4 regions of the Blautia sp. HA8986 genome follow, and region 2 is predicted to be linked to each of the others. Evidence: predicted binding sites of a transcription regulator. Region 2 holds the regulator's gene; each other region holds the start of a gene.
The links. The regulator Rex, encoded in region 2, represses fermentation and respiration genes when NADH is low (regulators of the CRP and FNR family bind a similar motif). The targets are predictions, from matches to a motif close to ATTGTTAANTANTTAACAAT.
Positions count from the first base shown of each region.

Region 1: AC04Q4_RS01990 (4Fe-4S dicluster domain-containing protein) is a predicted target of Rex. The motif match lies at 5,399-5,418, and genes of this name have one in related genera.
Region 3: AC04Q4_RS05025 (CoB--CoM heterodisulfide reductase iron-sulfur subunit B family protein) is a predicted target of Rex. The motif match lies at 2,612-2,631, and genes of this name have one in related genera.
Region 4: gap (type I glyceraldehyde-3-phosphate dehydrogenase) is a predicted target of Rex. The motif match lies at 5,262-5,281, and genes of this name have one in related genera.

Region 1 covers NZ_JBWLUQ010000001.1:457,147-464,656, reverse strand. The annotation lists gene spoIVA (stage IV sporulation protein A) at 1-924, opposite strand, end outside; gene AC04Q4_RS02005 ([FeFe] hydrogenase, group A) at 1,101-2,798, opposite strand; gene AC04Q4_RS02000 (NADH-quinone oxidoreductase subunit NuoF) at 2,814-4,685, opposite strand; gene AC04Q4_RS01995 (complex I 24 kDa subunit family protein) at 4,682-5,161, opposite strand; gene AC04Q4_RS01990 (4Fe-4S dicluster domain-containing protein) at 5,560-7,068, shown strand; gene AC04Q4_RS01985 (leucine-rich repeat protein) at 7,123-7,510, opposite strand, start outside.
Region 2 covers NZ_JBWLUQ010000001.1:950,802-958,311, reverse strand. The annotation lists gene pdxR (MocR-like pyridoxine biosynthesis transcription factor PdxR) at 1-218, opposite strand, end outside; gene AC04Q4_RS04385 (pyridoxamine kinase) at 311-1,177, shown strand; gene AC04Q4_RS04380 (inositol monophosphatase family protein) at 1,238-2,029, shown strand; gene abc-f (ribosomal protection-like ABC-F family protein) at 2,033-3,949, opposite strand; gene AC04Q4_RS04370 (redox-sensing transcriptional repressor Rex) at 4,164-4,808, shown strand; gene AC04Q4_RS04365 (NAD(P)H-hydrate dehydratase) at 4,873-6,390, shown strand; gene alr (alanine racemase) at 6,387-7,510, shown strand, end outside.
Region 3 covers NZ_JBWLUQ010000001.1:1,095,211-1,102,720, forward strand. The annotation lists gene AC04Q4_RS05015 (4Fe-4S binding protein) at 1-1,361, opposite strand, end outside; gene AC04Q4_RS05020 (4Fe-4S dicluster domain-containing protein) at 1,366-1,755, opposite strand; gene AC04Q4_RS05025 (CoB--CoM heterodisulfide reductase iron-sulfur subunit B family protein) at 1,752-2,546, opposite strand; gene AC04Q4_RS05030 (L,D-transpeptidase family protein) at 2,983-4,422, opposite strand; gene AC04Q4_RS05035 (3-isopropylmalate dehydratase large subunit) at 4,639-5,883, opposite strand; gene AC04Q4_RS05040 (LeuD/DmdB family oxidoreductase small subunit) at 5,905-6,396, opposite strand; gene AC04Q4_RS05045 (3-isopropylmalate dehydratase large subunit) at 6,690-7,510, opposite strand, start outside.
Region 4 covers NZ_JBWLUQ010000001.1:1,651,191-1,658,700, reverse strand. The annotation lists gene AC04Q4_RS07735 (HAD-IC family P-type ATPase) at 1-2,083, shown strand, start outside; gene AC04Q4_RS07730 (alpha-amylase family glycosyl hydrolase) at 2,161-4,155, opposite strand; gene AC04Q4_RS07725 (histidinol-phosphatase HisJ family protein) at 4,206-5,024, opposite strand; gene gap (type I glyceraldehyde-3-phosphate dehydrogenase) at 5,325-6,344, shown strand; gene AC04Q4_RS07715 (phosphoglycerate kinase) at 6,530-7,510, shown strand, end outside.

The DNA.
Region 1 (7,510 bases), 490 kb from region 2:
ACGGACACGCACAGTTCCATCAGAAAGACTGACTTTCTCCAGGAGTGTATCTTCCACATAAGGGCTTTCCAGCTGTACAGAATCCTTGTTTATATCTCTCACATGAGTAAGCTTCGTCATTTTTTCCCGGATCTCATTTAATAACGCTGCCTTTACTTCATGTTCCGGAGAAAGCATTTCCACCCATTTCGGAACAAATAGTTCAATCTCACTAACCGGAAATTCGTAAAGGATTTTTTCCAGAATCCTGGTAACGTCCTCTTTTCGAAGCTGTTCGCAGTTGACTGCCAGAACGGAGACCCCATATTTTTCTTCCATGTCCTGCACGGTTTTTCCAGTTTCTTCACTGTAGGGAGCCTGGGAGTTTACCAGGATCAGAAATGGCTTGCCCTGTGTCTTCAGTTCTTTTATAGTCTGCTCCTCTGCAGGGATAAAATTCTCTCTTGGAATTTCCCCGAAGCTTCCATCTGCAGTAATGACAATTCCTATGGTAGAATGCTGACCGATGACTTTTTCCGTACCGATCCTGGCTGCATCATGAAAAGGGATCGCTTTTTCAATCCATGGAGTCTTAACCATCCGCTCACGGCCTTCCTCCACATTTCCAGATGCGTCTTTTACCAGAAATCCTACACAGTCAATGAGTTTTACGCGGATCTTCTGGTTCTCACCTATGGTAACTTCCACTGCATCTTTTGGAATAAATTTCGGTTCCACTGTTGTAATCATTTTTCCGGCTCCGCTTAAAGGCAGCTCATCCTGAAGCTCTGCCCTTTTCTCTTCACTGATAGCAGGCAGAGCCACCAGTTCCATAAATCTGCGGATAAAAGTGGATTTTCCTGTTCGCACCGGGCCCACCACCCCTATGTAGATATCCCCGCCGGTCCGGGCCTGGATATCATGGTAAACCTGAAAGTTTTCCATATAAAAAAGCCTCCCTGCATATATTGGCCTGTAAATCCCGGGAACTGCCCGACGGACAGCTCCCGTATATCACAGTATATGCTATGGAGGCTTCTTATATGCTACTGTTCATCTGCAGACAGCAGTTTATTTCATTAACCGTTATTATTCACTCTGCGGACAGCATCAATTATTCACTATTCCTTAATATAGAATTCATTGTGGAGCAGGTGATGTTCCTTACCTTTAAGAAGACCCTCATAAAGCTCCAGAACAAGTGGGTTCTCATCCGATTTCTTGATGATCATTGTATTGTCTGCATTATACAGTCCCCTTGCTCTTGCTGCCTTGGTTCTGTCACCGGATCTGGTCGGCTGACCTCCACCCATGATACATCCACGGCGGCATGCCATAACCTCGATAAGGTGATAGTTTGCTTCACCGTTCTTTACACGTTCCATAACAGTTCTTGCATTTGCAAGGCCGCTGGCAACACATACATTGATATCCATTCCCTTATACGGCACGGTAAATTCCTTGATTCCATCTTCACCACGGACACCACACTCTGCGATCTCATGCATGGCTTCCTTACTGTGATCCGGGCTCAGTCTTCGGAGAACTGCCTCGGTAACACCGCCGGTAACACCAAAGATAACACCACCACCGGAACCAAATCCAAACGGCATATCGCATGCTTCCGGATCCAGTGTTGCAAAATCAAGACCAAAGTTATCGATCATTCGAAGGAGCTCGGTAGTTGTGATAACGATATCGGTATCCTGCTCACCATCTGTAAAGCTGTTGGGGCGGATCGCCTCTGCCTTCTTGGCAGTACATGGCATGATAGAAACCATAACAGTCTTCTTGCCTGCTGCATGCTCCGGATCACGGAAGTATTCCTTGATAACCGCAGACATCATTCCCTGTGGGGAACGGCAGGTAGAAATGTTCGGAACATATTCCTTATACTGATCAGTGATAAACTTCACCCATGCAGGACAGCAGGAAGTCAGAAGCGGAAGATTCTCACCCTTCTCCACTCTGTTTAGGAACTCCTTGGTCTCTTCCATGATGGTAAGGTCGGCACTGAATGTGGTATCGTATACTTCGTCAAAGCCCATTCTGTGAAGCGCGTTAACGATTTTACCCATAACACTTCTGCCTTTGGCAAGTCCGTAATGATCACCAACTGCAACACGAACTGCCGGTGCAACCTGTGCAACAACACGAGTATTCTTATCAGCCAGTGCATCCCATACTTCATCCATATGTGTACGGATGGAGATCGCACCTGTCGGACAGTAAACACGGCACTGACCACAGTTTACACACTGTGTCTCAGCAATCTTTTTATTGAATGCAGGCATGACCATGGCCTCTGTTCCACGGAATGCGAATCCAAGAGCTCCGATTCCCTGAAGCTCCTCGCAGGCACGTACACAGTCGCCGCAGAGGATACATTTGTTCGGATCACGGATGATGGACGGTGAACTGTCATCGATCTCGTGCTGTTCTCTTGTATTTTCAAAACGGATATCCCGCACGCCAAGGCGATGTGCCAGCTCCTGCAGGATACATTCGCCGCTCTTTACACAGGTTGTACAGTCACGACAATGTGCTGCAAGAAGCAGCTCCACGATCAGTTTACGATATTTCTTAATACGACCGGAGTTGGTATAAATAACCATTCCGTCTCTCGGCTGCTCGGAACAGGACGCAAATGTCTTGCCTCTGTCATCCTCAACTGTACAGAGACGACAGGCACCAAATGTGGAAACCTCTGAATGATAGCACAGTGTGGGGATATTGATACCGGCATTCCTGATGACTGTCAGGACATTTTTTTCGTCGGTAAATTCTACTTTTCTTCCGTCAATTGTCATTGTACCCATAAGATATCCTCCCTTCTATGCTTCCACATAAATCGCATCAAAGTTACAGTTATCCTTACAGGAACCGCATTTGATACATACGTCGTTGTTGATTACATGTGGATGCTTGATCTTTCCTGAAATCGCGCCTGCCGGACAGTTCTTAGCACACTTGCCGCAGCCGATACAGAATTCAGGATTGATATGGAATTGACGGAGTGCCGTGCAGACTTTCGCCCGGCATTTCTTATCTACGATATGTTCTACATATTCATCGCGGAAACGCTTCAGGGTACTGATGACCGGAAGCGGTGCACTCTTGCCAAGGCCGCACAAAGCCATGCTCTGAACCATGTTTGCAAGCTCTTCCAGCTCATCCAGGTCGGAAAGCTCACCCTTGCCTTCAACGATCCTCTCAAGGATCTCAAGCATACGTTTCGTACCCTCACGGCATGGAACACATTTACCGCAGCTCTCACGCTGTGTAAAGCTCATGAAGAAACGTGCAACCTCTACCATACAGGTATTCTCATCCATAACAACAAGTCCGCCGGATCCCATGATAGCATCCAGCTTCTTAACAGAATCAAAATCAAGCGGATGGTCGATCTGGTCATCGATCAGACATCCACCGGATGGTCCGCCGATCTGCACTCCCTTAAATGCAGCACCGCTCTTAAGGCCGCCGCCGATATCATAGATAATATGGCGAAGACTTGTTCCCATAGGAACCTCGATAAGACCAGTGTTCTCAATGGAACCGGTAAGTGAGAATGTCTTTGTTCCGGGGCTTCCCTCTGTACCGATGGTATGGAACCAGTCAGCACCCTGAAGGATGATCTTCGGTACGTTAGCGTAGGTCTCTACGTTATTAAGAACAGTTGGCTTGCCCCACAGACCCTGCTCAACAGTTCTCGGCGGTTTAACACGAGGCATACCTCTGTTGCCTTCGATGGATGCGGTCAGGGCAGAACCTTCACCACATACGAATGCTCCGGCACCCCGATTGATATGTAAGTGGAAATTAATACCGGAACCAAGGATATTGTCACCAAGAAGGCCATAGGATTCTGCCTGTTCAATGGCCATCCGGAGTCTCTGTACAGAAAGAGGATACTCGGCACGTACGTAGATATAGCCATCTTCTGCGCCTACTGCGTAAGCTGCAATGACCATACCCTCGATCATCTTGTAAGGATCACCTTCCATTACGGAACCATCCATAAATGCTCCGGGATCACCCTCGTCACCATTACATACTACGTAGCGAACCTTCTCGGGCTGACGTGCAACCTGTGACCATTTCTTGCCTGCCGGGAATCCGGCACCGCCACGGCCGCGAAGACCGGATTTCGTGATCTCATCAATAACACCCTGAGGGGTCATCTCAAAGAAAGCCTTTGCCATGGCTGAAAATCCACCTACAGCAATGTATTCATCAATAGATTCCGCATCGATCTTACCGCAGTTTTCAAGAACGATTCTGGTCTGCTGGTTCAAAAACGGAATATCATCCGGATGCGGACAGGCTTCATCATTATGGCGATAGAACAAACGCTCAACCGGAAGTCCGCAGATGATCGTCTTCTCAACGATCTCACGGCAGTCATCCACCTGTACATGTACATACTGATAATCATACGGTTCAATTCTCATAAGAGGTCCAAGTTCGCAGAGTCCCTGGCATCCGGTCTTAACGATGCCCACATGTGGAACATCCTTCTGCATTTCTACTGCAACACCCTCGATACCTTCACAGAGTCTTGACATTTCTTCATAAATCTTCTGAGCACCGGAAGCGATACATCCGGTACCGGAACAGACGAGAACACGGCAGGTATAGCCATCAAGATTCTTCTTAACCTCAGCCTGTTTATTTTTCAGATCTTCCATACTGGTTATACTCATACGTTCTCACCTCTCAATTCATTTAAAAGCTCAATAGCCTTCTCAGGTGTCATTTTCGGGTGAACCTCATCATTTACAGTTAAGGTCGGTGCAAGTCCGCATGCACCAAGACAGGATACTGTCTCAACTGTAAAAAGCATATCATCGGTTGTGTGTTTCTTATGGTTCAGTCCGAGTTCTTTAAGCATTGCTTCCTTTACAGGCATGGACTTACGTACATGACAGGCAGTTCCATCACATACCTTGATGATGTACTTGCCTTTCGGTTCAAAGGAAAAATTCTCATAGAAAGTAGCTACGCTGTACGCCTTCGCTTCTTTTACACCAATCTGTTCCGCAACATAAGTAAGAAGCTCTCCCGGGAGATAACGGTACTCAGCCTGGATATCCTGCATGATCGGTATCAGTGATGCAGCTTTCCGGCCGTAATGCTCGATGATCTCATCCGTTTTCCTGTAATACGTCTGGTCTAACATTCGGTTCCCTCCTTGTTTCTCATAGATTTTCCACTTGATTAACCTGTTCCTACCACAAGTTAATGATTTAACACTCTGTCAGTGTCTCATTTACGTGCCTATCATTATATTGCACTATTTTCGTGCTTTTAATTATAACTTATATCGTCATTTTTCACAAGTAATTTTTTTGCTTTTTTCAGAATATATCAAAAAGTTTACAACGCCTTACTTGTTTTGCATCTATTTTTTTCAATAAATGTGCATTTTTTAACATTCATGACAATAAAGAAACAAATATTCTTTTTTGTTTCTGTTAAAAAACATTTCCTGTTATTGATTTTATTTCTCAATTACTATAAGATGAATAAAAAGTGCGTGGAAAATATTTTAAACATTTTTTGAAAAGGAGAACATTTATGCGAAATCTCGACACACCAGTTAAACAGATCCGGCGAAAGATTTTTACAGAAATTGCGAAGATCGGATTTGAATCCACGGACGAATCCCTGATTCACGATATTGAATCCATCCCTTACAATATTGTAGAGGAACGCGCGAAATACCGCGAGAGCATCTATCGTGAAAGAGCTGTTGCAAGTGAACGTGTCCGTCTGGCTATGGGACTTTCCCTCCGCCCGGAGAACCGTTCTGTCCATCTTACTGACGGCGTAAAGTCAAGCAATATTGATGAGAAATATTACGAACCACCTCTTATGCAGGTAATCCCTTCTGCATGTTCTGCATGCGAATCCAATAAATACGAAGTAAGCAATATGTGCCGCGGCTGTGTTGCCCATCCATGCATTCAGACCTGTCCTAAAGGAGCCATCTCCATGGTTGATGGGAAATCTTTTATTGATCAGGACAAATGTATCCACTGCGGAAGATGCAAAGCGGTCTGTCCTTATGATGCCATTGCCCATAAAGAACGCCCCTGCGAACGTGCCTGTGGTGTAAAAGCTATCGAAAGCGATGAGCAGGGACGCGCTTCCATCAACCAGGATAAATGTGTATCCTGCGGTATGTGTATGGTCAGCTGCCCATTCGGTGCCATCTCTGATAAATCCCAGATTTTCCAGCTGGCACATGCCCTCCGTGAGGGAACTGAGATCATTGCAGAAGTTGCACCAGCTTACATCAATCAGTTCGGTGAAGATGTAACTCCCGGTAAATTCCGCTCTGCTTTAACTCAGCTTGGCTTTTCCAATATTTATGAAGTAGCACTCGGCGCAGACATCGGCTGTATTTCCGAGGCCCATCATTATGCAAAAGAAGTAGCCACCGGCAATCTCCCGTTCCTGCTTACCTCCTGCTGCCCGTCATGGTCTGTAATGGCGAAGAAATACTTCCCGGCTATGATCGACAACATCTCACAGGAGCTGACACCGATGGTGGCAACTGCCCGCATTGTAAAAAAAGAGCACCCCAATGCGAAAGTAGTATTCATCGGCCCCTGCGCCTCCAAGAAGCTGGAAGCCATGCGCCATTCCGTAAGAAGTGATGTAGATTTCGTTATCACCTTCGAAGAACTTTGGGGAATGTTCGATGCCAAAGATATCATTCCATCTGCATGCGAGGACATCCCGGAAGAAACCCAGACTGCAACAGCTGCCGGAAGAGGATATGCCATCGCAGGCGGCGTAGCAGGTGCTATTGAAGCCTGTCTGAAGGAATATTATCCTGATGTCCCCGTCCACATCGAACACGCAGAAAGCCTCGCTGAGTGCAAAAAAGTCCTCACTCTGGCCAAAGCCGGCAAGATCAAAAACTGCATGATCGAAGGAATGGCCTGTCCAGGAGGCTGCATCGGCGGTGCCGGAACCAATGCCGGCTTCGCAAAAACCTCCAAAGCACTCAAGAAATATGTAGATGGCTCAGACCCTAAGATTCCATCTCAGGAGCTTGAAAATCTGGAATTGAATTAAATACTTTTGACACAAAAAGATGTGCGTCCGTTTTTGTTCAGACGCACATCTTCTTTATTTTGTGATTTTCATGGTTTTTACATATCCGGTTGAAGTTTTGAATATTTTTTTATAAGCGGTCAGTTTTGATGCCGGCACGCGTATTACTGCTTTTTTATTGACTCCGGTGATTGCTTTGCTCTCCACTGTTTTTAAGCTCTTACTGCTGATTGTGATCCGGCTGATCTTACTGCAGTTCTGAAAAGCACCGCTGTAAAGCTTCTGCACTGCCGGCAGTGTGATGGTTGATGCCTTGCTTCCGATCTGAGTTAATGCCGTGCATTTATAGAATGCCTGTTTTCCTACTGCTGTTACTTTTGTGAAGCCATTGAGCTTTTTCAGTTTTGTGCAGTTTGCAAAGCTTTGGGTTCCAATGGTCTTTACAGAGGCCGGGATTGTTATT
Region 2 (7,510 bases):
CCGCTCTGGGCTCTTGCGATAATGTAGCCGTCTGCGGCAAGCTGGAGATAGGCATTCTCAATGGTGGTGCGGCTTAGCTTAAGTTCCTGGGCACATTTGCGAAGAGATGGCATCTTGCTGCCCGGGAGAAGACGGTTCTCCATGATCAGTTTTCTGTAGTAGTGATACACTTCCAGATAAAGATGTTCTTTTTTATGTTTTGTGGATATATTTAACATAGGTATGATAATTTCCTTCCAAAAATGATTGCGTAAACCTGATGATATATTCTATAATAATACAGAAAAAAACTCAAGACTGGAGAAGTAAGATGAAGAAAATAGCAGTGATCAATGATCTTTCCGGGCTGGGGAAATGTTCACTTACAGCAGCGATCCCTGTTATCTCGGTGATGGGAGTGCAGGCATGCCCTTTTCCTACCGCTGTTTTAAGTAATCAGACAGGCTACGAAGCTTATTTCTGTGAGGATTTTACAGATCATATGGAACCATATATGGAACAGTGGAAGGAACGTGGATTTGTTCCTGACGGTATTTATACAGGGTTTCTTTCCGATGAGAAACAGGCAGATAAGATTCTGAAATTTATGGATATGTTTGCAGCAGAAGATACGCTGATCCTTACAGATCCTGTAATGGGAGATGACGGAGAGGTATATCCGATCTATACGGAAGCATTGCGAAGACGTTTTTGTGAACTTGTGAAACGTTCCTGTGTGATCACGCCTAATCTGACGGAAGCACTGGTCCTTCTTTATGGAAAAGAGAAAATGAAAACAGTCTGGAAAGAATTTCAGACCATCACCGGACAGGAACGGCTGGAGCGGATCGAAGAAACCGGGCGAAAACTTGCAGAAGAATTTTCACTTTCTGCAGTTGTGATCACAGGTGTGGATCAGCAGGAAGAGGGAGAAACTGTAAAGATGGGAAATCTTGTTCTGGAGAACGGGAAATGTTCCTGGGTTTTCGCGGAGAAAGCCGGAGGCAGCTATTCAGGTACTGGAGATATTTTTGCATCGATACTCAGTGCAGGCCTGGTAAAGGGATACTCTATGGAGGCCTGTGCGGATATGGCAGTGGACTTTATTTCGGCATCTATCAGGGATGCAGTGAAAGAGGGTACTGACCGTAATGACGGAGTATGTTTTGAACTGCATCTTGGCAGGCTGGTCCGATAGAGAATATTGCAGCTGATTTTTTGATCATGGAACAGAGTATTGTTTATGGGAGGAAATATAATGATTTCAGCAGAAGAACAGAAACAGGTGCTCTTTCTTGTAAGACAGACGAAGAATCTGATCTTAAAAGAGATGAAAAATGAGGAAGTTATGGTGAAAGGTGCGGCCAACTATGTGACGAATGTGGATCTGGCTGTACAGAATTTCCTGAAGGAAGAACTGGGAAAAGCTTTTCCGGATATTGCCCTGATCGCAGAGGAGAAGGAGAATACGGGACTTTCCGAAGAGGGAACTTACTGGATCCTGGATCCTATTGACGGAACGGCCAATCTGATCCTGGATTTCCGTATGAGTGCTGTTGCACTTGGACTTTACGAAAAAGGAGAGATCGTTTTCGGAGCTGTGTTTAATCCGTTTACAGATGAGCTGTTTCATGCAGCGAAAGGTGAGGGAGCATATCTTAACGGTAATGCTATTCATGCTTCTTCCACAGAGCATTTCGGGGATGCTGTGATTTCCTACGGTTCCACGCCATATACGAAATCCGAAGCAAAGAATCTGTTTCCGATTTTCTATAATATCTTTATGAAATGCGGGGATTTCCGCCGGACAGGTTCCGCAGAGCTTGATATGTGCTATGTGGCATGCGGAAGAGAGCATGGTTATCTTGAGCGTGACCTGAAACCCTGGGATTATTCTGCAGGAACCATTATTGTCAGAGAAGCAGGAGGCGTGGTCAGGACCTGGAAAGGCGAAGAACCGGTTTATCTGACGAATGGTGATATCCTTGCCTGTGCACCACAGTTTGAGGAGATCCTTCTTAAGGAACTTGCAGGAGAGAAAAAGAGCTGACCATTAGGCCAGCTCTTCCCATTTCTCATAAAGCTCTTCCAGTTCTTCTGCGATGGCTGCTTTTTCGCGGCTGAGCTTCGTACATTCTGCCACGTTGGTACATATATCCGGGAGAACCATGGTATCATCAATTTCTTTATCTCTTGTTTCCAGCTCTTCAATGCGGGCTTCTACTTTTTTCAGTTCAGCTTCCCGTTTTCGTTTCCTTGACTGTTTCTCCTTCATCTGCTGCCAGGAAAGCTTGTTCTCGGAGACTGCTTTTTCTTCCTGCGGAGCTTCCGGGGTATTGATGTCAGGAGCGTAGGCACTGGTCAGCTCTTCTTTTTTCTCAAGATAATAGTCGTAATCACCGATATAATTTACAACAGCCTGATTGGTCAGTTCCATGATCCTGGTTGCTGTCTGATTGATAAAGTAACGGTCGTGGGATACATACAGCACAGTACCGGTATAGCTTACAAGTGCTTCTTCCAGAATCTCCTTGGAGGCAATATCCAGGTGGTTGGTAGGCTCATCCAGGATCAGGAAGTTGGCTTCTGAGAGCATCAGCTTGGCAAGGGAGACACGACCGCGCTCACCACCGGAAAGAGCGGAGATTTCTTTAAATACGTCATCCCCTGTAAAAAGGAAGGCTGCCAGCATGTTGCGGATCTCAGTCTCTGTAAGCGTCGGGTAAGTATCAGAGATCTCCTGGAAGATCGTCTTATCCATATGCAGAACATGATGTTCCTGATCGTAATATCCGATCTGCACCTTGGAACCAAGGGAAAATTTACCGGCATCTGCTTCCAGAAGACCATTTATGATCTTCAGCATGGTAGTTTTGCCTGTTCCGTTGTTTCCGATCAGTGCCACACGTTCTCCTCGTTTGATGTCAAAGGAAATATCGGAAAACAGCGTCTGTCCGGGAAATGCTTTGGAAAGATCCTCTACATGAAGAACATCATTTCCGCTTAAAACACGTGGTTCTAGGGAGATGCGCATCCGATCCTGGATTTCCAGCGGTTTTTCAATGCGCTGTACACGATCCAGCATCTTCTCGCGGCTCTCTGCACGTTTGATGGATTTTTCGCGGTTAAAAGATTTCAGCTTGGCAATAACTGCTTCCTGATGTCTGATATCTCTCTGCTGGTTCAGATATGCCTTATACAGGGCATCGCGAAGCTGTGCTTTCTTAAGCGCATAGGCAGAGTAGTTGCCACTGAAAACTCGGGTCTCACCAGCTTCGATCTCTACGACCTTGGTGACAACTTTATCAAGAAAGTAACGGTCATGAGATACAATAAATACAGCTCCCGGATAGTTAAGAAGATAAGTCTCCAGCCAGGAAATGCTCTCCATATCCAGATGGTTGGTAGGCTCATCCAGAAGCAGGATGTCCGGTTTGGAGAGAAGCATCTTTCCAAGTGCCACACGTGTTTTCTGGCCTCCGGAAAGCTTCTCAATCTGCTTGTCGTAATCTTCCTCTGTGAAACCAAGACCTTTCAGGACACCGGTGAGCTCACTCTTGTAAGCATAGCCGTTTTCCAACTCAAACTGATGAGTAAGGCGGGTGTAAGTTTCCATCAGGTGATTCAGGTCATCGCCTGTAACATTATTCATTTCCTGCTCCAGATTGCGGATGCGACGTTCCATATCAACGATGTGCTGCTTGGTGGTAAGAAGCTCCTCATAAATGGTGTGGTGGCCGTGAATATCCTGATACTGAGCGAGATAGCCGATATTTTTGTCCTTGGATAGAACTACAGTTCCGGAATCTGCGGAAATCTCCTGCATGATGATCCGAAGAAGCGTAGTCTTGCCTGCACCGTTACATCCAATGAGAGCCGCTTTTTCCCGTTCCTCGATATGGAAAGATGCGTTATTTAAGATAACATTTTCGCCAAAAGCCTTGCATATATTTTGACATGATAAAATCATAAAAACTGTCCTCCTGTACAAAAGATCCTGCCTCTGCCTTTAAAAGACAGGGAAAATCCTCCACCTATTATAACGGAAACTGCCGGGATTTCAAAGAAAAAATCAATTTTTTAAAAAAATATGAAGAAATTTGTACATAACTCACAAGTTTGATTGACAGGAAAATGTCAATTCGGTATAATTAACCTAGTGTAGGACAAGGAGGGAAACTATCGTGGAGACAAAACAAATCTCGAAAGCGGTGATTAAGCGTCTGCCACGCTATTACCGCTACTTAGGAGAGCTGATGGAAGACAATGTAGAACGAATTTCTTCCAATGAGTTAAGCAAGAAGATGCATACCACAGCTTCCCAGATCCGTCAGGATCTTAATAATTTCGGCGGTTTTGGTCAGCAGGGTTATGGCTATAATGTACATTATCTTTATACGGAGATTGGTAAGATCCTGGGGTTGGATACCGTTCACCCGATGATCATCCTGGGTGCTGGTAATCTGGGACAGGCACTTGCCAACTATGTAGATTTTGAAAAACGTGGATTTAAGCTGGTAGGGATCTTTGACGTAAATCCGGTGCTTGAGGGCATTGCGGTTCGCGGACTTGAGATCCAGATGCTCAGTGAGCTTCCGTTTTTCCTTAGAGAAAACAACGTAGAGATTGCCATTCTCACCCTTCCTAAGAATAAAGCTAAGGAAATGGCAGATATTCTGGTAGAGAACGGGATCAAGGCAATCTGGAATTTTGCACATCTTGATCTTGAGACACCGGATGATGTTATTGTTGAGAACGTACATCTTTCCGAGAGCCTGATGACACTGTCGTACAATCTGAGCAAATACAGGCAGGAGCATGTGGAATAACAGAAGTGGAGTATGAGGCTGCCGGAAACGGCAGCTTTCTCTATGTGAGAGGGGAGGGGCCAGAATGAAGAAACTTGTTACCTGCGGGGAAATGAAGAACCTGGACAGTGCCACGATCCATAAGATCGGTGTGGCATCGGAAGTTCTGATGGAGCGGGCAGCATTAAAAGTAGTAGAGGAAACAGAGAAATACCTGGAAAAGAATGAAAAGATCCTGGTAGTCTGCGGAAACGGAAATAATGGCGGTGACGGGATCGCCATTGCCAGACTGTTTTATCTAAAGGGAATCCGGGCAGAATTTTATATGGTCGGAAACAAGGAAAAAATGACCAGGGAGACGACACTGCAGTACAAGATTGCAACAGGTTATCATGTGCCGGAAGTGAATAACCCGGACTGGAGCGAATATACTACTATAGTAGATGCCGTGTTCGGTGTGGGCCTTGCGCGTCCGATCGAGGGACATTATGCGAAGATCATCCATGAGATGAACAGTGCGCGGGCAAAGAAGATCGCTGTTGACATCCCGTCAGGAGTGAACGGAGATACTGGCCTGGAAATGGGAATTGCCTTCAGTGCCGATCTTACTGTTACATTTGCCTATGTAAAAAGAGGACTTTGTTTTTACCCGGGAAGACTGTATGCAGGAAAGATCGTCATAGCGGATATCGGGATCTATGAGCAGGAAGCTGTAAAGGCATCTGCACGCTGTCTGGAGAGAAAAGATCTTAAGCTGTTTCCGGAGCGTGATCCCGGCGGGAACAAGGGAACTTTTGGGAAAATCCTTTTTATTGCCGGAAGTGAGGGGATGTGCGGGGCTGCTTATTTAAGCGCCAGTGCAGCACTCCGGGCCGGAGCGGGAATGGTGAAGATCCAGACAGTGGAAGAGAACCGGATACCGCTGCAGATCCTTTTGCCGGAGGCCATGGTATGCACCCGGTTTGACGAGGAATCCAATGAACAGCTTCTTTCCTGGTGTGATGTGATCGTAATCGGACCGGGGCTTGGAACCTCGGGGGCCAGCCGTGAGAGAGAACAGTGGTTTCTTACGGCTGCTGCCCGGGAGAAAAAGCCGCTTGTCCTGGATGCAGATGGACTGAACCTATTGGCCATGCATCCGCAGTGGAGGGAATTCCTGGGAGAAAATGTGATCCTGACACCTCACATTGGAGAAATGAGCCGTCTTTGTGGCAAAAGCATCCGGGAGATCCAGGAAAACATTGCCGGAACAGCTGCAGGTTATGCAGGAGAAGCTGGCTGCGTATGTGTCCAGAAAGATGCATGCACAGTAGTTACAGATGGCAGCGGAGATATTTATCTGAATATTTCAGGCAATTCCGGTATGGCAACTGCTGGAAGCGGAGATGTGCTTTCTGGTATTCTGGCAGGTGTGTTATGTATGTATCTGAAAACGGAGGAACAGCCTCCAATGGTTTTAAAGGCCGCGTTAGGTGTTTATCTTCACGGACTTTGCGGCGATCTTGCAGCCGCTGAAAAGGGAAAGCGCAGTATGCTGGCAGGGGATATCATTGAAGCTCTGCCACAGGCTTTAGCGATAGGTGAAGAGGAGTCAAAATTATGAAAAAATACGAGAGAGTCAAGGCTCTGGTATCTCTGGATGCCATTGCCCATAACTTTGAAGAAATGCACAGGAATGTAAAAGAAGGAACCAGGATTATTGCGGTGATCAAAGCGGATGGCTACGGACATGGAGCAAGAGCTATCGCAAAACTGATCCATGATTATGATTATATCTGGGGATTTGCCACAGCTACAGCAGAGGAAGCACTGGAGCTTCGGCATGCCGGAATTACCAAACCGATCCTGATTCTGGGCATTGTTTTTGAGGAATATTATGAGGAGCTTGCTGCCAATGATATCCGGATCACCATTTCCGATTTGAATACTGCAGTGGAGTATGCCAGGGCAGGAGCGCGCATTGGAAAAGATGTACATATTCATTTGGCTCTGGATACCGGAATGACCAGGATCGGCTACGCGGATATTCCGGAGAATGCCGTCAGGATCGAAGAAATTGCAAAGATTCCGAATCTTGTGATCGAGGGAATGTTTACCCATTTTGCAAGAGCAGATGAGTTTGACCGTTCTCCTGCACTTGTGCAGCTTGACCGCTATTTGCGTTTTGCAGATCTTCTGGAAAAAAGAGGCGTGCATATTCCGGTTCGCCACTGCTCCAACAGCGCCGGCATCATCCGTGTTCCGGAAGCCAACCTTAATGTTGTCCGTGCAGGAATCACCATCTATGGCATTTATCCTTCAGAGGAGGTTGAGCGTGACATTGTGAAGCTGATCCCTGCCATGGAGCTTAAGAGCCACGTATCCTATGTAAAGAATGTGGAGCGCGGAACTGCGGTAAGTTATGGAGGAACCTTTGTTACGGAACGTTTTACCAGAATGGCCACGATTCCGGTAGGTTACGCAGACGGCTATCCAAGACAGCTATCCAATAAGGGCTGGGTTCTGATACATGGAAAAAAAGCTCCGATCCTTGGCCGTGTATGTATGGATCAGTTTATGGTCGATGTCACAGATATTCCGGAGGTAAAGGCAGGCGATGAGGTGACGCTGATGGGAAGAGACGGAGATGAATTTATCAGTGTGGAGACACTGGGAGATATTTCCGGAAGATTTTCCTATGAGTTTGTCTGTGAGATCAGCAAGCGTGTTCCGAGAGTCTATAT
Region 3 (7,510 bases), 140 kb from region 2:
ACGTTATACTGCTCAACTGCTCTTCTGTAAAACTCATCGAAGTTTTTACCAGGTGTACGGACATCAATATAAAATACCGTCACATTGGTATCCGGATATTTATCACGGATCAGCATGGCATGCTTAGCTGTGTACATACAGCAGATCTTGGAACAGTATGGCTTTCCACGGTCATCGGAGCAACGGCTTCCAACACACTGGATAAATACGATCTCCTTCGGTGCTTTTCCATCGGAGAGGCGCTCAAGATGTCCTTTTGTAGGTCCTGCAGCATTCATGATACGCTCCAGCTCCAGAGATGTGATCACATCCTTGTTCTGGCTGTATGCGTATTCATCATATTTGTCAAGCTTGATGGTATCAAATCCGGTTGCCACAACGATCGCTCCGTATTTCTGTGTTACGATCTCATCCTGCTGATCGTAATCAATGGCTCCTGCCTGACATACTTTGGAGCAGACACCACATTTACCTGTTTTAAATTTCAGGCAATGCTCTCTGTCGATCACGGGAACATTTGGAATGGCCTGTGCAAACGGAGTATAGATAGCTGACCGGTTGTTCAGCCCTCTGTTGAACTCATTGGGAATCTTTTTGGAAGGACATTTTTCCTGGCAGACTCCACAGCCTGTACATTTGTCCATGTTGACACTTCGCGCTTTTTTGCGGATATCAACGTTGAAATCTCCTACGAAACCAGAAACCTTTTCTACTTCACTGTATGTATAGATATTGATCTTTTCATGAGCTGCAGCCTCTACCATTTTGGGAGTAAGGATACATGCGGAGCAGTCCAGAGTAGGGAAGGTTTTGTCAAGCTGTGACATTCTTCCGCCGATACTTGGTGTTTTTTCCACAATATCAACTTCATAGCCTGCATCGGCAATATCAAGAGCTGTCTGGATTCCGGCGATACCGCCTCCGATGATCAGGGCTCTCTTTGTAACCCGGCTTTCTCCCGGCTGAAGAGGAGCGTTTAAATTTACCTTTGCTACTGCTGCTCTTGCAAGGATCACTGCCTTCTCCGTAGCCTCCTGCATATCCTTGTGGATCCAGGAACAGTGCTCACGGATGTTTGCGATCTCCACCATATATGGATTCAGGCCGGCCTTTTCCGCTGCTTTACGGAAAGTTGCCTCATGCATACGTGGAGAACAGGAACAGACAACCACTCCTGTGAGATTTTTTTCACGGATGGCTTCCTGGATCCTGGACTGTCCTGCCTCGGAACACATATACTGATAATCTTCTGCATGGACAACTCCAGGCTCTTTTGCAATGATCTCCACAACCTTTTTCACGTCTACCGTAGCGGCAATATTACTTCCGCAATGACAGACAAATACACCGATTCTCTGCACTTTCTCACCTCCTGTATCTTCTGAATGCACTTACAAGCAGCTGCTGAGGAAGCTCCGGATCAAGAAGCTCCGGAATTTCATTTGGTGAAAGATAGTCGCCGCCTTTTTCCCGGACAACCAGCTGTCTTGCCCCGTCAATGATCTTTCCGGGTTTTACGTCTCTCGGACAGCGCTCCACACAGGCAAAACAGGAAAGACATTTCCACAGAGATGCTGAATTTACAAGTGCTTCGATATTTTCATTGATCACGTAGGACACAAACTGATGAGGCTTGATATCCATCTCGTCAAAGGATGGGCAGGTAGCAGAACATTTGCCACACTTCATACATTTCAGAGGATTAGTCCCGCTGATCTCCTTTATTTTTTCCGCAGCAGAATGGTTATCTCTCATTTTGCCACCTCCTCTTTGACGCCAAGGGCTTCTGCCAGAAGCTCTGTAAAATAGTAAACCGGCAGTCTGTTTCCGGCATTTTTATTCAGATTATATTTGCACAGTGGACAGGCAGTGATCAGCATATCTGCGCCAAATCCGGCTGCACTTTCTTCGATCTTTTCACACATATTCTGTGACATTTCTTTTTCTTTCAGGGATATATATCCTCCACAACATTCATTTCTGTAAGGATAGATCACAGGCTCAGCGCCAAGGGCACGGATAAAATCCTCCATGATCCTTGGATTTTCCGGATCATCAAATGCCATGATCTTTCCAGGTCTCAGAAGCAGACATCCGTAATAGGCTCCGATCTTCTTTCCGGTAAAAGGATTTACTACTTTTTCTTTCAGTTTATCAAAACCGACTCTGTCCCGGAGAACCTCCAGATAATGGAGAACGGTTGTCTCTCCTTCATAGGGAGCTTCCAGCTGCATGTAATTGTTGGCTCTGGTCCGGATATCTTCCACATTTTTCATATCATCATTGACACGCTTGATCACATGATGACAGGCAGAACAGATCGTTACCAGATCCTGGCCCTTTTCTTTTGCCTGGTTCAGCGCACGGACAGAGGAAAGCTTTGTGGCGATCTCATCTGTGCCAAGTGGATAAACACCACCGCAGCACTGCCAGTTTTCGATCTCCTCAAGCTCAAACCCAAGGGCTGTGGCACTGGCTCTGGCATACTCATCCAGATCCCTGGCCTTTGTTCTCAGGGTGCAACCCGGATAATAACTGTACTTCATACCTTTCATTATCCTTTCTTAATCTAAAAATCTGACGGTTAAAATGGATCTAATTCTTGTTTTGTATTGTTTATTTTTTAACAATGCAAACGTAAAAAAAGGAAATCCCACTAACACTTACTTGAGAATATTTCTTAAAAGCGCTCAAATAAAAGAGGTAAAACACCCTTCCTCCGCAAATAAGAAGTGTATTAGCTCGATTTCTTGTACATCATAACATGATATTCTTATTTTCACAATAGATTTTCCGTATTTTTTTGTGTTTTTTTTAACACACTTTTGAAAAATCTTCTCATTTCTGATGATACTGTATAATTTCCTTCAGCATAAAAAGCTCCGGATTTCTCCGAAGCTTTTTCCATAAAATCATCTCACTCTACATTCCATATTCTGCAGATCATTGACTTTACACCAGACATCTATCAATCTTATACAATTAGTAAATAATGATCGGATACCCAGCATCGATCGTTTCATAGATCAGTTTCGCCTGATCTTTTGGCAGGTTAATACATCCATGACTTCCGTTTGTCTTATACCGGTTTCCGCCAAAGGAAGACTGCCAGGAAGCATCGTGAAGTCCCTGTCCGTAAACAAAAGGCATCCAGTAATTAACTTTTACATTATATCCATACTCAGCACTTGTCAAATTGTACGGACTTGCCTTGTAAGCGATCGGCCATGCACCTCTGTATGTCTCCCTGCCCTTCACAGGCTTACCGCTGACAATATCCGTTTCTGTCACAAGATTCCCATCTTTATACAGCCACAGATGCTGCGCATCCAGGCTGACTTCTATGTAACTGCCTGCCAGATCATCAGTACCGTTTCTCTGATAGCCGGAACTGCTGTAGATCGGATCACGTGTTACTGCTGTTCCGCTTTTTAAGTCTTCAAGAAGCTGTGTCACTTCTGCATCCTGATCAATACGATATCCGTATTCGTTGCCTTCAATGGTCACATCTGTTCCTGTTGATGTGTGAAAAGTACGCGGCACATAAATCGTATTATACTTGTTTGCAAGATCACTGATATATGTCTTAACAGCATCCTCATCAACACTGAGTGTCTCTCCCTCAGCTTTAACCCAGGAACTGATGGTATCGGAATCCAGCAAAACTGTCTCACTTCCAAATGTATATGTAACTGTAGTACTTCGATACTTGCTCAGCTGGTCGTTCAGGTTTGTAACCTTTACTTCCATGTCATCTGTAGCTATCGCAGACGGGCTTATATACACATGTTTATTCACAGGTACTGTAACTGCATCTCCCAGAATTGCTGTGTCGAAAGCCGCATTCAGTGTGGTTTCCACCATTGTCTGGAGTTTATCTTCATCAATCTCAGTTCCCTGTTTCTGCTTTACAAGGATAAATTCTTTTTTGTCCTGATCATACCGGATTTCTGCATCTGTGGAAGCCTTTCGCTTTTTATCTCCGAAATTCGAAAGATCCAGTGCCTGTTTTTCCTGTTCTTCATTTTCCTCGATCTGATATTCCAGATCCACATTCTCTTCTTTTGTAAAAATCTTCCTGTTCTCTTCCCTCTGTTTCTGAATATCTGTCAGCTTTGAAAGAAGATCTTCTTTGTTCAGGCTATATCCCAGATCTTTCAGTGTGGTTCTGTAAACTTCCTGGTCATCTTCCTGAAAAGTTACCTCTCTGTTCTCAAAGGAAGCAACAATCTTGTCTTCTGCCTCCTGAGCATTTAATCTGGAAACATCCAGCCCGTTCACGGAAATTTTCCTGCCCAGTGTATTGTGATCTGCCATATAAGTATAGCCCAAAAGCCCGGCCACAGCTGCGATCACTGCCACAATACAGATTCCAAGTACGATCTTAAGTGTCTTTCTGCTCATGATAGATTTTTTATCCATACTCTTATCCCTCGAGTCTTATGTATTATATGTTATGTTTCCATACTGATTGTTATTATAATATATGCTATTCCTGTCTTCTGTAAAGAGCATTTGTCCTTCCGGACAAAAAGAGACAGACTCCACCTTACGAAATCTGTCTCTTTCATACCTTCTTCTATATTTCCATTATCAAACAGAACTAACTATCTGTTTTTAGGTCTGATCCTGCATTCCTTATTCAGGCAGCACGATTTTACCTGCAACTGCGCAGGCTGCTGCTGTTTTCGGAGATGCCAGATAAATCTGAACCTTGGAAGTACCCATACGCCCCAGGAAGTTACGGTTGTTAGTTGCCACAACCTTTTCACCATCTGTCAGGATTCCGCCGGTTCTTCCGCAGCAAAGCCCGCAGCCTGGATGTGTGATGATCGCGCCTGCCTCAGCAAGAGTATCCAGAATACCAAGTTCAATGGCCTGACGGTAGATTTTGCGGCTTGCAGGAGTTACGATCAGTTTCACAAAATCTGATACTTTTTTTCCCTTAAGAACTTCAGCTGCTGCCATCAGATCCTCAAGCCGTCCGTTTGTACAGGAACCGATAAATACCTGATCAATGGTCTCGCCCTGAAGCTCGCTGACATCACGAATCTTGTCCACCTGTGACGGGCAAGCCATAACCGGCACAAAATCCTCAGCCTTGTAAGTCATAGTTTTCATATAAACAGCATCTTCATCACCGATAAGATTTTTCTGATAGTCGTCAAGCTCAACATCACAGTAAGCAGCTGTCTTTTCATCTGGTGTGAAAAGAGCACATTTTGCGCCGGCTTCAATTGCCATATTTGACATCGTCATACGGCTTGCAACAGACATGTTCTCAATAGTGCTTCCGGAAAATTCCAGTGCACGGTATGTCGCACCATCTGCACGCAGATCACCGATGATGCGGAGAATAATATCCTTGGACATGACATTCTCCGGAAGTTCTCCGTTGATCACGATCTTAATTGTCTCCGGAACTTTGATCCACATGGTTCCTGTTCCCAGGATGCTGGCCATCTCTGTATATCCGATACCGGAAGAAAATGCGCCGACACATCCATAAGTTGTGGTATGGCTATCTGTGCCGAATACGACGTTGCCAGGTTTTACATATCCTGCCTCTGTCATCAGCTGATGGCAGATACCGTCACTTCTATGTACATTTTTCATTCCATATTTCGCTGCAAAAGCATCTCCAATATGGAAATGTCTGGTGTCATCCTGCTGGCTTGCAGGTACAAGATGGTCGTAGATTAGAACAACTTTGTCCGGATCCCACAGTTTCTGAAATCCCATCTCCTCAAATTTCTCCGCTACAAACGGAATAAAGATATCATGGATCATTACTCTGTCAACATTGACAGTCACGATATCGCCAGGCTTTACTGCCTTGCCTGTATTATGTCTGATAATTTTTTCAATGATCGTCTCGCCCATTTCTTCTCTCCTCTCCGTTTGTTAATCCAGACCGTTCAGTTTTCGCATGGCTTTTACAAGTCCGCCAGCCTGAATAATATCCATCAGATTCTCCGGAAGAGAAGCTATCGGGTACTGTTTTCCATTGTGGTCTACATGCTCGTTCATCACAACTGTAACTTCGTCTCCCTCTTTCACATCGTCGTGAAGATCCGGCTGCTCAATAAGGAGAAGGCCGTTGTTGATGGAGTTGCGGAAAAAAATACGGGCAAAAGATTTCGCAATGACACACTGGATTCCCAGTGCTTTGATGATCTCCGGTGCCTGCTCTCTGGATGAACCGCAGCCGAAGTTCTTTCCTGCCACAATAATGTCACCTTTCTGGATCTGTCCTGCCAACTCCGGGCGAAGAGGACTAAATCCATACTGCTTCATATCGTCAATGGTTTTCAGTGCAAGGTACTCAGTCGGGATAATGATATCGGTGTCGATATCATCTCCAAGTACCCACACTTTTCCTGTAAATGCTTTCATATGTATATCTCCTGTTTATTCCGTTCCGTATCCTCATGCAAAAGTTTTCTGTCTGCCCTGTTATAAGAACCCACGCCGAAACGGATCATCCTCTGATAATTTCTGAATATATTGTGTCAATCGGATATTCGCAATCCGCTTTCGCTACTTGCTCATAACCGAATAACTGCTCCGCAGTTTATCAGGAGGGGCTTGTACCCCTCCTGATACAAGTAAGTCCCACCCACTGCTTATTGCTCCTCGCAATTGAAGCAGGGGACTTACTTGATTCGGTTAAATCTTTTCTGAAACTCTTATACTCTGTCAGCAGTTGCGATCTCGCCTGCAATGGCAGATGCTGTAACGGTTGCAGCAGATCCCAGGTAGACCTTGGAACTTGGATGTCCGGCACGTCCCTTGAAGTTACGTGTTCCTGTGCTGATCAGAACTTCATTTTCACCGATAACCCCCTGGCAGCTTCCCCAGCATACACTGCAGTTCGGATTCATAACAATAGCTCCTGCTTCCATAAAGATGTCAATCAGGCCTTCTTTTAATGCCTGGCGATAAATCGTCTGGCTTGCAGGAACAACCAGAAAACGAACGCCCTCTGCAACTTTTTTGCCCTTGATCACCTCTGCCCCTACACGGAGATCTTCAATACGTCCATTGTTGCAGGAACCAAGGAATGCTTCGTTGATCTTAATTCCGCATGTCTCTTCCGCCGAAACTACGTTATCAACAAAATCCGGTTTCGCTACAACAGGACGAACTTTGGAAAGATCAAAGGTGTACTCTCTTGCATAAACTGCATCCGGATCACTGTGGTATACAGCTTTTGGCTCACGGCCATGCTCTTTCAGATATTCCAGAGCCTTGTCATCTGCTTCAAAAATACCAGTCTTCGCACCGGCCTCAACAGCCATATTGCAAAGGGCCATACGGTCACTGATGCTTAATGTCCTTGCACCCTCACCTGTAAACTCCATAGCCTGATAATTACATCCGTTTGCTCCGATCTCGCCGATAATGGTAAGGATCAGATCTCTTGCGTAAACACCTTCCGGCAGTTTCCCTGTCAGATTAAATTTTACAGTTTCCGGAACCATAACCCAGGAAGTTCCTGTTACCATTC
Region 4 (7,510 bases), 700 kb from region 2:
TCAGGCCTGCTGCCAGATCATTCATGTAGGAAGCGATAATTATGCTTCCAGGATCACCAGTGAGGCGAAGGAATTCAAGCGTCATAACTCAGAGCTTCGTAATTCACTGAACGCTATTCTTAAGGTGATCAGTATTATTATCGTGCCCCTTGGTGCGATGCTTTTTTATAAACAGTATTATTTTGTGGGAGACAGTATCCGGGATTCTGTAGTCAATATGGTGGCAGCAGTTCTTGGAATGATCCCCGAAGGGCTTGTTCTTCTGACCAGCGTGGCCCTGACTCTTGGTGCCCTGAAACTGGCACAGAAGAAGACGCTTGTGCAGGAGCTTTACTGTATTGAGACTCTGGCACGTGTGGATACACTCTGCCTGGATAAGACAGGAACCATCACAGAGGGAACCATGTGTGTGGATTCAGTGGAGAGCTATCCGCCGGTGTATGAGGAGATTTCTGATGAAGCATCAGGAAATAAGACCGAGTCTGGAGAAAGGAATAACGATGGAACTAAGAGTTCTGAGCTGACTGAGGGTTCGGCTGCTTCTGAAGCTTCAGCAGTTTCAGCCGCGGAAGCGATTGCAAAAGAGGATGGGAGTTCGATTCTCTTACCACAGGAGGAGGCTGAAACCGGTGCAGAGAAAACTAGACAGGAAGATACTGTGAAGATCCGGGAGATCGAGCATATCATGGGAAATCTTCTTTCTGTTCTGAAAGACCAGAATGCTACTGCAGATGCGCTTCGTGCAAGATTTAAGGTGGCTCAGGATATGGAGCTGGATCATGTGATCCCGTTCTCTTCTGACAGGAAGTATAGTGGAGCTGCTTTTAAAGATGCAGGAACGTATCTGATGGGGGCTGCGCAGTTTCTTTTCCCGGAGGGAAATCCTGAACTGATGGAGTACTGTGGCAGTTTTGCAGAAGAAGGACTTCGTGTTCTGGTTGTTGCCCACAGTGAGAATGTAAATGAAGGCACTGAAATCCCGGAAGGACTTGAGCCTGTAGGACTTCTCCTTCTTACAGATGTGATCCGTGCAGAGGCACCGGATACGCTGGCATATTTTGAAAGTCAGGGTGTTGACCTGAAAGTGATTTCAGGTGACGATCCTGTGACAGTTTCAGCTATTGCGAAGCGCGCAGGGCTGAAAAATGCAGAGCAGTATGTAGATGCTACCACCATAACCACTCAGGAAGAGATGGATGAGGCAGTTGCCACATACAGTGTATTTGGCCGTGTAACACCGCAGCAGAAGCAGGCAATGGTGAAATCCCTCCAGGCACAGAAGCATACAGTTGCAATGACCGGTGATGGTGTGAACGATGTTCTGGCTCTCAAAGAAGCGGACTGTAGTATTGCCATGGCAGAGGGAAGTGATGCTGCCAAGAATATTGCAAATGTGGTTCTTCTGGATTCCAATTTTGCGGCAATGCCGGAGATTGTAAACCAAGGACGCCGTGTTGTCAACAATATTCGGACAGCAGCTTCCATGTTCCTGATCAAGACGATCTTTTCTGTATTGCTGTCACTGATTACGATTTTTTTCGGGGATTACTATCCGTTTGAGCCGATCCAGATGTCACTGATCAGTGCCTGTGCAGTTGGTATCCCTACATTTCTTCTGGCTCAGGAGAATAACTATGAGAAGATCGACCACACTTTCCTGCGACATGTGTTTATGAATGCCTTTCCGGCTGCAGTTACCATTACAGGATGTGTATTTACTGTAATGCTGGTATGTCAGAATGTATACCATTCTAATCTGATGCTGAATACAGCCTGTGTCCTTGTTACAGGATGGAACTATATGGCTGCGTTAAAGACAGTATATGCGCCGTTGAACCGCTATCGAAAGGTAATCATTTACAGTATGCAGGTGATCTTTTTCGGGGCTGCGGTTGTTCTGCAGAATCTTCTGACACTGGGCTCACTGGAGTTTGGCATGATCATTTTGGTATTTCTGCTTATGACGTTTTCGCCGATTTTTATCGAAGTGATCACAGACTGGCTCAGGAATATTTACAGCAGGTCACTGGATAAGGGGGAGCAGGGAAAATTTACGATATTTATTGATAAACTTAGAAAATAGAATAATACAAAAAATGAACAAAAGGCACTGCGCAGAAAATGGCAGTGCCTTTTGTTGTGGGAAAAAAGCCAAATCAGTTACTTGGTCCGCATGAGCCAGATAAATCCAAATGCCGGGATTTCTACAGCCTGTGCGTCTCTCTGAACGCCTGTGAGGAGATCGGTGTAAGTACCGTCCTGTTCGTTGATCCAGGCGACTTTGTCCTGGTCGCTGAAGTTGTAGAGGCAGATCAGTTTTTCCTGCTCAGTTTCTCTTACCAGCGCGAGCAGAGCTTTGTCCCAGGTTTCCAGGGTGTGGGACGGGATTTCAGGGGCGAATACGGAGTGACTGTTCCGGATGGCTTCCAGTTGCTCCAGACTGTTGAAAATGCGTCCCTGGATGGTTTCGGCGTCAGCACGGTTCTGGGCCAGGACCCAGTTGAAGTGGCCGTTGTGGAGCCAGCGTGGATCAGCTGCTTTGGACGAATCGGTTTTGTAGGTGTAGTCATTGAGCTGTCCGATCTCGTCTCCGCTTCGAAGTACCGGGATTCCCGGGAGGGAAAGAAGGAGAGCATGAAGGGTTACATCGTAGCGGATTCCGCGGCTGACACCGTCTGCATTGCCTTCGTAGTCAAAACGTTCGATTCCTGCAAGAGATGCAGTTGTACCGCAGAGCTCAGATTCTTCAGTTTCCGTATTTATGTAGATTTCACCCCGGGCAAAGGAATCCGGGAAGGTACCTGAGAGAAATTCATTCAGATAATCTCTGTGAGGGCCTTCTGTGATGAAGCTGTCTTTCAGGAAATCGTAGTCCAGATTCCAGCGTACGGTGTTACGGTTGCGGAGGTAGTTCTGGAATACCGGTGCCTGGGAAAGAGCGGCAGTTTTGTCGATTCCATGGCGAAGAAGAGAAGTATCCTTTGTGGCAACGGTGTGCCAGATATCGGACATCAGCTGTGTGCTGTTTACAATGTGAAGTTCCGGCATATCAGAGGTTCCCCCAAATGCAGCTGCCTCGGCAGGAGTACGGTCGGTTTCTCCGAGAAGAAGAACTCCCGGGCATACGATCTCGCAGACCATACGTGTCATGCGAAGCAGGGAGTGAAGCTTCCAGAGATCTTCGGTGTTCAGCATTGGAAGGACACCGAGGCTGAAAACAGAAGCTCCCACATTTGCAAGCTCCAGGATCTGGAGAAGCATTGCATTAAAGAATGCCGGAGTCTGGAGTACACATGGCGAACCGGACTGCGGATCATCCACAGAAAGGCTTAACGGGATCTCAAGGGCCAGGCGGATGTCTGCTTTCTGGCAGTTAGCTGCAAGGGTGTGCAGATCTTCGGAAGTTCCGATTTCCGGGATAATGCGAAGAGAGCAGTTGGAGGTTGCCTGAAAAAGATCTGTCAGGTACAGAGTGTCTGCCTTGCATTCGCTGACATAGTCCAGTTTATTGGATAGTCCGGAAAGGGTATCTGCGAAATCAGCAGGGTTTACAGCCATTCCTGTGAAAGTGGTTTTGCGGAACCAGTCAGGATTTTGTGCGCAGGCCTGGTCAGCTTCTTTCATGGAAAGAGAACGTTCGCGGTAGATCTCTTTCATTTTTTTTGTAAGGCTTGAGAATGTGCCGGCAACCTCAGGATGATCGCGGAACAGCTCGCAGTAGAGCCATTTCAGATCATTGTAGTAGCGGTTCAGACGCTTCTCGTAGAGAGCATCGTAGGCAGTGTCCTCTTTGGAAGTCTCAACTTTCAGAGGTTCCGTTTTGGAAGTAGTTACTTTTGCCGGCTCAGTTTTGGAAGTCTCGACTTTAATTGGCTCAGTTTTGGAAGTCTCGACTTTAATTGGCTCAGTCTTGAAAGTCTCGACTTTAATTGGCTCAGTTTTGGAAGTCTCGACTTTGAGCGGTTCAGTCTTAGAAGTCTCAACCTTAAGAGGCTCTTTCTTCACAGTCTCAATTTTTTCTGTCTCAACTTTAGCATTTTCAACAGAGTTAACAGCACTGGCACTGGTACCGGCAGCAGCGGTATTCTTTTTCAGCTGCTTTTCTTTCTTTGCCTGCATGGCAGCTTTCTTTTTCTGGAGTCTTTTTGTTGACATATATTAAATATTCCTCCTTAATGAATTAGTATCAGTATAATAAGTAAAATCTACAGCTTATGGAAAACCGGCTGGCGGTTTTTAAACACAGTATAATAGGAAAATCCACATTCACGGAGAACCTCAGCTGCTTTGTTAAAGGCATAACCGATCTTATCCGGAGTATGTGCATCAGCCCCGATCGTAATGATCTCACCGCCAAGCTCGCGGTAACGGCGTATGATATTGACGCAGGGATTCGGCTCTCCAAGCCCGTAGTGATAACCGCCTGTGTTAAGCTCAATCCCCACATTCTTTCGGATCAGCGTACGCAGGATCTCATCCAGGATCTCCTTGTACCGGCCATAAGAATACTGTCGGTTCTGATTCGGACCATAGCGTACTACATAGTCAATATGTCCGTATACATCCATTTCGTCAAAAACAGCGATATTTTCCAGGATGGATTCGAAATATTCCATATAGCAGGCAGATTCCTTACGACCCGCAAAATAAGAAGGATAATAAGGATCATATCCATGCACCACGTGAGAGGAACCAATAACGAAATCAAAAGGAACTTCTTTCAGAAGTCCGGAAAAAGATTCTGCAAGATGAGGCTGAAGCCCAAGCTCGATCCCGAAGTTAACATTGATCTGGTCTTTAAAAGCATCTGCAAGACTCTCAAGCTTCTGTCGGTATGCCGGGATATCCAGCGAAAAATCAAGATCCTCCGGAGTATCAGGATAATCCGGATCAAAATGTTCAGTAAAACAGATTCCCTTAAGCCCCTGTTCTACGGCAGTCTGGATCATCTCTTCCATAGGAGTATCGGAATCTGAGGAAAAAGAGGAGTGCATATGGCAGTCCCATAAAATTTTCTGGTCCATGTTTTACCTCCATATTCAAGTCTTTATATTCTGTGACAATGTTTTTATCTGTCTGTTGCGCAGCCGGATAAGTTACTGGTGGGATTAAGGATATCCGTTTTGGTACTTAACAGGACAGAACTTTCTATCACAGAATTATAGCACATTTTTCGGGAATTTTCTTAATATTTATTTTAATATGGTTTTTTATAAATAGCTCTTGAATTTTTGTTTGGAATTAGGTACAATATGAAACAGGTTGATGTTTCTTTAACAAAGGAACGATTTAAATCACCATTCAATTCATAGGAGGAATTTATCATGGCAGTAAAAGTTGCAATTAATGGTTTTGGACGTATCGGTCGTCTTGCATTCCGTCAGATGTTTGGAGCAGAAGGATTTGAGATCGTAGCAATCAACGATCTTACATCTCCTAAGATGCTTGCTCACTTATTAAAATATGATTCTACACAGGGAAGATATGCTCTTGCTGATAAAGTAACAGCAGGCGAGGATTCCATCACAGTAGACGGAAAAGAGATCAAAATCTATGCTAAGGCTAACGCTGCAGAGCTTCCATGGGGAGAGATCGGTGTAGACGTAGTTCTTGAGTGCACAGGTTTCTACACATCTAAAGACAAAGCTCAGGCTCATATCGATGCAGGTGCTAAACACGTAGTTATTTCCGCTCCGGCTGGAAACGACCTTAAGACAATCGTTTACAACGTAAACCATCAGGGTCTTACAAACGAGGACAAGATCATCTCCGCAGCTTCCTGTACAACAAACTGCCTTGCACCAATGGCTAAGGCTCTTAACGATCTTGCACCGATCAAATCCGGTATCATGTGCACAATCCACGCTTACACAGGCGATCAGATGACACTTGACGGACCGCAGAGAAAAGGCGATCTGAGAAGATCCCGTGCAGCTGCAGTTAACATCGTTCCGAACAGCACAGGTGCTGCTAAAGCTATCGGACTTGTTATCCCAGAGCTTAACGGCAAACTTATCGGTTCTGCACAGCGTGTACCTACCCCAACAGGTTCTACAACAATCCTTACAGCAGTAGTTGAAGGAAACGTTACTAAAGAGCAGATCAACGCAGCTATGAAAGCAGCTTCCAATGAGTCCTTCGGATACAACGAGGATGAGATCGTATCCAGCGATATCGTTGGTATGAGATTTGGTTCCCTCTTCGATGCTACTCAGACAATGGTACTTCCACTTGAGAATGGCACAACAGAGGTTCAGGTAGTTTCCTGGTATGACAACGAGAACTCCTACACAAGCCAGATGGTTCGTACAATCAAGCACTTCGGAAAACTTCTGAACGCTTAATTTTCTGCGAACGGGTGTAGAAGAATAGACTCAGAAAGGGTCCGGTCTGAAGAGGACCGGGCCCTTTTTTTCCAAAAGACCAAACAAAAAAATGTCTGAGGAATGACTGTTAACAGAGCGGACAACAATATCGCTCGCCCTTATTGATCTGCTTTTGCAGAAATAAAAGTTAAGGAGATATAGAGATGCTGAACAAAAAAAGTGTTGACGATATCAATGTAAAAGGACAGAGAGTACTTGTAAGATGTGATTTCAACGTTCCGCTTCAGGACGGAAAGATCACAGATGAGAACCGTCTTGTAGCTGCTCTTCCGACAATCAAGAAACTGATCGCAGACGGTGGAAAGGTTATCCTCTGCTCCCACCTTGGAAAACCGAAGGGAGAGCCGAAACCGGAGCTTTCTCTTGCACCGGTAGCTGTTCGCCTTTCCGAGCTTCTTGGACAGGAAGTAAAATTTGCAGCAGATCCTGAGGTAGTAGGACCGAACGCAAAGGCTGCTGTAGCAGCAATGAAAGACGGCGACGTAGTTCTTCTTGAGAACACACGTTATCGTGCAGAAGAGACAAAGAACGAGGATAAGTTCAGCGAAGAGCTTGCTTCCCTTTGCGACGTATTTGTAAACGATGCATTTGGAACAGCTCACAGAGCTCACTGCTCCAATGTAGGTGTTACCAAATATGTGAAGACAGCAGTTGTAGGATATCTGATGGAGAAAGAGATCGCATTCCTTGGAAACGCTGTAAACAATCCGGAGAGACCATTCGTTGCAATCCTTGGCGGAGCTAAGGTTTCCAGCAAGATTTCCGTTATCAACAACCTTCTTGACAAGGTAGATACACTGATCATCGGTGGTGGAATGTCTTACACATTCTCCAAAGCTATGGGTGGACATATCGGAAGATCCCTCTGCGAGGATGATTACCTTCAGTATGCACTTGACATGATGAAGAAAGCAGAGGAGAAAGGTGTGAAACTTCTTCTTCCTGTAGATAACAGAATCGGTGATGACTTCTCCAACGACTGCAATATCCAGATCGTAAAACGCGGTGAGATTCCGGACGGATGGGAAGGAATGGATATCGGACCTGAGACAGAGAAAATCTTTGCAGACGCTGTTAAAGATGCCAAGACAGTTGTATGGAACGGACCGATGGGATGCTTCGAG